Regions from separate parts of the Bacillus sp. WC2503 genome, predicted to be linked through region 2. Evidence: riboswitches for the same ligand, from Rfam matches in the RefSeq annotation. Region 2 holds a riboswitch; each other region holds the start of a gene.
What was found. A riboswitch is a leader RNA that binds a small molecule or an ion and turns the genes downstream of it on or off. The one in region 2 is predicted to bind magnesium.

Region 1: it holds a riboswitch for magnesium, as region 2 does, so the genes downstream of both, mgtA (magnesium-translocating P-type ATPase) here and ACUN26_RS04660 (P-type ATPase) in region 2, are expected to answer to the same signal.
Region 3: it holds a riboswitch for magnesium, as region 2 does, so the genes downstream of both, mgtE (magnesium transporter) here and ACUN26_RS04660 (P-type ATPase) in region 2, are expected to answer to the same signal.

What each region holds. Positions count from the first base shown of each region.
Region 1 is NZ_JBQYMD010000001.1:3,394,205-3,396,484, reverse strand. Features, by position in the region: gene mgtA (magnesium-translocating P-type ATPase) at 1-1,078, opposite strand, end outside; M-box (ykoK) riboswitch at 1,411-1,578, opposite strand; gene ACUN26_RS17320 (DUF3932 family protein) at 1,774-2,025, opposite strand; gene rnz (ribonuclease Z) at 2,215-2,280, shown strand, end outside.
Region 2 is NZ_JBQYMD010000001.1:859,016-861,295, reverse strand. Features, by position in the region: gene ACUN26_RS04665 (5'-3' exonuclease) at 1-73, opposite strand, end outside; gene ACUN26_RS04660 (P-type ATPase) at 206-931, opposite strand; M-box (ykoK) riboswitch at 1,276-1,441, opposite strand; gene ACUN26_RS04655 (DUF350 domain-containing protein) at 1,603-1,989, opposite strand; gene ACUN26_RS04650 (glutathionylspermidine synthase family protein) at 1,986-2,280, opposite strand, start outside.
Region 3 is NZ_JBQYMD010000001.1:1,127,954-1,130,233, reverse strand. Features, by position in the region: gene mgtE (magnesium transporter) at 1-899, opposite strand, end outside; M-box (ykoK) riboswitch at 1,173-1,340, opposite strand; M-box (ykoK) riboswitch at 1,842-2,018, shown strand; gene ACUN26_RS05985 (FtsW/RodA/SpoVE family cell cycle protein) at 2,206-2,280, shown strand, end outside.

The DNA of each region.
Region 1 (2,280 bases), 2.5 Mb from region 2:
GCTGTTTTACAATAACTTTTTGCTTAGACATGTTCACAGCACCTTTAGCTAAATTAGCAGTTACAATCATTGGTAACATTTCAGGTGTAAGACCAACTGCAATAGCGATAGCGAAGAAGAAAGCTTCTTGCCAATCACCTTTTGTGAATCCATTAATGAGAAGGACAATGGGCGCCATAATAAGCATGAATGTAATTAAGAGCCAGCTTACTTTGTTTACACCTTTATCAAAGCTTGTTTCTGCGCGCTTCCCGATTACTTTATTCGCTAAAGAGCCGAAATACGTATCGGTACTTGTTGAAACGACAACAGCTTTTGCGCTACCACTTACAATATTCGTACCCATAAAGCAAAGGTTTTCCATATCGAGTGGATTGAAATTTTTTTTCATATTTTTTGGTAAGATATGCTTGTTTTCTGTATGGTAGCAGTTTTCGTATTTTTCTACAGGAAGTGCTTCCCCGGTTAATGAAGACTGATTAACAAATAAATCTTTAGCCGATAAAATACGCACATCAGCTGGAACGATGTCACCGGCTGAAAGTGAAATAATATCGCCAGGTACAAGTTCTTCAATTGGAATTTCTATTGTATAATTTCGATTTAAATTCGTTACGTTTTTTGTTTCGTGTACAAATCCATCTATTCTAAAGACGCTCGCGGTTGTTCGAACCATCGCCTTTAATTTATCCGCGGCTTTTTGAGAGCGGAATTCTTGTAAAAAGCGAATCGTTGAACTTAGAAGTACCATTACAGATACGACAATTGTTCCTTGCATGTCATCTGTGAAAAAAGAGAGCGCTCCAAGAGCTAATAAAACAAAAATAAATGGATTTTTAAATGCCAGCAGAAATTGAATGTACCACGGCAATGTTTTATTATGAGCAATTTCGTTCGGACCATATAAAGAAAGTCTACGGGACGCTTCTTGTTTAGAGAGTCCATTTTCTGTAGTTTCTAGAAGTTTTAATGCAGAGTTTATATCTTGTGTTGCAACTTCCACTAATACTTTGTTATTTGTTTGCATGCTATCTTGATCGTAAGCATGCTTTGTTTCTTGTCTTTGAAAATTAAACATCGGTAGTTCCTCCTTTGTCATGAAGGAGGAAACAAACTGTTACTCGACTATTTAAAATTAGGAGGAACAGCTTCTTTCCTACCTACATGATGAAATATTAACGTAAAACATATGGGTATCTGGGCCGAATCATCACTTGCCACTGTTCCTCACCTCCGTCCAATTTAATAGTTTCTGAATATGCTATGTTTGTTTCATAGTCAGGTGCATAAAGACATAAAAAAGACCTTTACTCACAACGAGTAAAGGTCTGAATTCACAGTTGAAAAACGTCCACACGAAAGCCTGTTAGTAAACATAGCTAAAAACAGTTTTTGTGTATGACAAAATACATGCACCTCTCCCTCGTTGAGTTTTAGCACTGTATAGCATAGGTACTGAAACCAGCTACGTTAAAAAAGGCCTTCATTCCGACCTTTCCTGTTGACCCATTGGCGTCTCTCGACATTTTTGGGCAGCAGCGTTTCTCTATACAGGAGCCTCACCTAACAGAGACCATATTCAATTACATGTTGAATGTTAGCACTGTAAAATCGTAGTGTCAATATCTTTTTAATCTGTTTTTTTGAAAAATCAAATAGATTTATGAAGGGTATATAGTATGAAATAAGTTGTATTTTTTGAGAATAAGTTGGAAAAATAAAAAATAATGAATATAAATAAAAAGCACTCATTACAGTGCTTTTTATAATAGATTATGAGATTGTAGGATTTTCAAAAATAACAATTTCTGAGTTATTTGTTGTTGAAACGCGTTGTGCGTAATATGTTAAAGCTGAAGAAATATATGTTGGTAATGTCTCATTTGTATGTGATGTTGTATATTCATGGATTAATTCTTTTAAAGTCGTCCATTCTAATTGTGCTGGGTGATCAGACACGAAAGAACTTACCCAGCGATCAAATGAAGATGAAAAATCAGTTTGTAAACGAAATACTTCTTTCATAATAAAACGCTCCCTTAAAATGTAGTACAATCATTTTACCACAAAACACGAACGATAGCTAAATTTTTTGAGTATAACGTTCGTGTTATATAGTTGTCTAGATGATTGGTTATGTAAATTCAATTTGCCATTTGAAATAACATTCCGTAAGATGAAAGATAGATTATATAAAGAGCTGGAGGAAAGAAAGTGGAATTTGTATTTTTAGGAACTGGTGCAGGTGTTCCTTCAAAAGGAAGGAATGTTTCAGCAATT
Region 2 (2,280 bases):
GTCCGTAGACACTTGTTGCGTAAAAAGCACGAAATAATAGTGCCATACCATCAACTAATAATACTTTTTTCATAATTCCTCTCCTACTAACAAAAAATAATAACCTCACGTTATCACGTAAGGTTATATAAATAGATTACCATTCTACGTTTTTTCAACTTTGTCTATTATACATTGTTTTTATATATTTAGCATCATTAACACATTAAGACGTTCTACTGCAACAAGTATGAAGTATTCCTGAATACGTATTTTTACCTGTTGAAACAACTACAGCCTTTGCATTTCCACCAATAATATTAGTACCTTTAAAACATACATTTTCAAGTTCAAGTGGATTATAGTCTTTCATCCGTTTTAATGGAATAAATCTTTTACGTTCAAGGTGGTAGCAACTTTCAAATTTCTCAACATTTGCATCGTTCCCTGTCAACACAGATTCATTTACCAATAAATCATTTGCATAAATGATACGTACATCTGCCGGTACTATATCACCTTCTGAAAGAAAAATCATATCTCCTGGTACAAGTTCTTGTACTGGTAACTTCATCATTTTCAGTTCGTTATTTAGCCCTGTACTACTAGCACATTCTACTCTAGACACAGTAATTGTTTCACATTGCAATTGATCACGCACATGTTGTTTTGAAAAACCTGGAATCATTCCACTTAACTTCATTATTACTTCTGCAATACGCGCTCTTTTTGAAGTCAATTCATTTCGACCGTATACTTGAATACGTTTTTGCGCCTCTTTCATAGATAATCCGTCTCTTGTTGTTTTAAAATACGCAAATACAGATTTTACATCTCTTGTTGCAATTTCAATCAATAAATCTTTATTTTTTTGAAGCATTGTTTGTTCTTTCATTGATTTTTTACTTTGTTTATATGACGTGTTACCCACAGTTTTGTTTACATATAACATATTATCGTCTCCTCCTTTACAACATAGGAAGAAACGCTTTGTTTCTCAATTTATCCACTTTACCGTGAAAGTGTCTAGCGCTTAATTATGTATATAAACGCTACATTATGATAAATATAGAGGGAGGAACAAGTCGTTTCCTGCCTACATCATATATTTTTGATTTGAAGTATATGGGTAACGGAACCGAGTCAGAATTTGACATGCTCCTCACCTCCTCGTTTATTTTTATAGTTTATATTATGAAATGACTCATAGATTGGTAACAAAAAAGACCCTTACTCATAAGAGAGCAAAGGTCATTGCATACACAAATAAACGATTCCTAATATAATTAGAAATCTACGGACCTCTCCCTCGCCGAGTTTTAGCACTGTATAGCATAGGTTCATTACCAGCTACGTTAAGAAAAACCTTAATTCGATCATTCCTGTTGACCCATTGGCGTCTCTCGACATTTTTGGGCAGTAGCATTTCTCTATACAGGAGCCTCACCTAACAGAGACTTATTTTAATTACATAGAAAATGTTACTCTTATTTAAAATAGATGTCAACACTTTGTATGGAAACTTTTCCTTATTACAGAAAAGCCCTCTCTGTTGTTAGCCTATTTTCTCATATATAGTACAAGTTAGCGAACAAAAAAAACTTACGTATAAAACGTAAGTTTTTAGTAAGTTACACAACCAGCAATTACAATACCAATTGAAAGTGATAAAAACATAAGAAACAGGCCGACTGCTTGATTATCTTCTTCAAGGCTTTTATTTATATTAAAGCGTGGTGTAAGCCACTCAGCTAAATAATAAACAATAATTTGGGCCAAAATACCAACCGCTCCCCACGAAACCATATCCAAAAGTGAAATGGAATTAGCGGCCGTTGAATATAAAACGATAGCTAGCCCGAGTACCCTTCCTCCAAGTACATAACTGACCGCTTTGTTACCCTGAGCCATTAACTTAAATTCTTTCACTTTCGTTGTCACTTCCATAAGGAACAAACCTATACATAAAAGTACGAGTGATACTGCTAAATATAGTAAAAAATTAATCATTTATTTTCCCCCTTCGTAATACCTACTGGTAAATAATAAGATTCATTTCCTGTAATCTTTTCCCCAGCACGTATACCGATACTGCTCGCTTTTCCAGCGATTAAAAACGCCCCAAACACATACGATAGTTTCTCCACTCCTTTTTCAGTTTCCAAACATACAACTGGAAGCTCTATATACTTTTGAAATATCGGCAATGACGTTTTATATGTTTCATGTGCATTTCGAATCATAATATTCGTGTCTTTATCGCGAATTGTAATTGTGTCACCTTCCCTACCAAACGAAGGT
Region 3 (2,280 bases), 270 kb from region 2:
TCTTCAAAATACTTTAGTACTGTACCTGTATATGCTTCAGCAACAAAAAGAAGCAATAACCATGGTAGGCGTTTAAAGAAAATGCTCCAAATACTAGATTCAAAGTAAGATTGATTTAATGGTTCACTTCCACCTAACTTTTGGATATCTTCTGTAGCCTCTGCTTCCATAACATTCATTACGTCATCAAATGTTATAATACCAATCATTTCATTATTTGCTGTTGTTACGGGTATTGCCGCTAAATTATAATTCAGTAGCTTTTTTACAACTTCTTGCTGATCAACCTCAGCGGGTACTGAAATCACCTCTCGAATCATGATATTAGATAATATCTCTTCATCTGCTGCTAGTAATAATTCATGTATGGAAACGATTCCCTTAAGATAACCATGACTATCAAGAACATAAATATAAGAAATTGATTCTACATTTTCAGAATGTTCCCTAATGTACTTCAATGTCATTTTTACTGACCAATTCCCTCTAACTGCAACATAATCACTTGTGACAAGACTTCCTGCCGTTTCAGGTTTGAAAGCCATTAACTTTTTTACATTATGTTTTGTAATTTTATTTAGATACGCCATTAATTGAGCTTGTTTTTCCGGATGAACCGCAAGAAGTAGATCTACTGTTTCATCAATCGGTTGTAAATTTAGTAATTTTTTAGCTTTGTTTTCAGATAAGTGAATTAAGATATTATATTTTTCTTCTATACTCAAATGTTGAAGAATTTTTGAGCTTTTTAATACAGGAATCTTATCTAGTAATATGACTTGATCTTCAATTGAAAACCGTTTTATTTCTTGCGCAACATCATACGACGGATGACGTAAAACTTTATCTGCATCCAAATCATTTTGGGTTACAAGTAATTCATTTAATAATTTCTTCATGTTAACTCCTCCTCATATTGCTAAGGGAGACTCTAGAGTTTCATGAGTGGTTTTGTATTATTTTATCTGTCTAAAATTTTGATTAGAGCATTAATAGTTACATTGCAAGCAATTTATTAAGAACTACCTCCTTTTTGAATATAGACAAGATAAAAATAAATAACATTAAACAAAAAAACCTTACTCAAAAAGGAGTAAGGTTTTTTTACAATACAAATAAATGATTATTAAGACAGCTCTGCAAAAATCCCAGAGGTGCCTTTCTATCAAATCGTATACCACTCCCTCGTTGAGTTTTAGCACTGTATAGCATAGGTTTTTATAACCAGCTACATTAAAAAGGGCCTTAATCCGACCGTTCCTGTTGACCCATTGGCGTCTCTCGACATTTTTGGGCAGCAGCGTTTCTCTATACAGGAGCCTCACCTAACAAAGATTATTGAATTACTTCAAAATTTAAACCAGAATTTAATATTTGTCAACTAACTTTCGATTTGATTCATAAAAAATTCTTTTTTAGAGAAATGTAATTAGATTCTATTACAAATTTGAAATTTAAATACAATTAATTCAAAAAAACGTTATAAAACATATGAAATTTCGTATAAGAAACGTATTGTTTATGATTAATTTGTAACTTTATAGCAGAAGTTACATCATTAGTCATACCGTACTTCAAAAGAACATTCTTCAAAAAATCTTATTTTATGATTAATATCTTCTTTACTGTTTATCAAATTTATATGGTTAAACTACTTAATCAAATTATACATTCCAAGTCGCAAATATGTATCTATATGAGACAATTAAATACAATTTCTCAAATCATTTCTCAAAGATTTATAAAGCAATAAAGAATATAAAGTTAGCAATACGTTTACTTGACAAGCAAAAAAAAAGTATTTATGCTGGCTACACGAAACTAACACATAAAATTTATATTGCTAAACCTGTTAGGTGAGGCTCCTATACAAACACAGGCTATTGCCCAAAAATGTCGAAAGACGCCAATGGGTAGAACAGGAATTGTCGGATTAAGGCTCTTCTTAAGATAGCTAAGTAATGAATTTCCATTACTTTACGTTGTATAGTGCCAAAGCTCTACTAGGGGGAGAAAAGCTTTATTTAGTCATGCCATTTTGAAATCCCCCTAGTATGTAACTAGGGGGATTTTTACGTAAGAAAACAGGGTGTAAGCGATAGGATCTCTCAAAACAAAAATACTATTTATTAATTGGTGAGAACAAGATTCTATTCATTAGCAAATGTAATATTAAGTGTTAATGTAAATCAGGAGGATATAAAAATGAAAAAAATATTAAAACTCGATTATCTATTGCTCCTCCCTCTATTCATAACATGTACTTTAGGTATTATCATG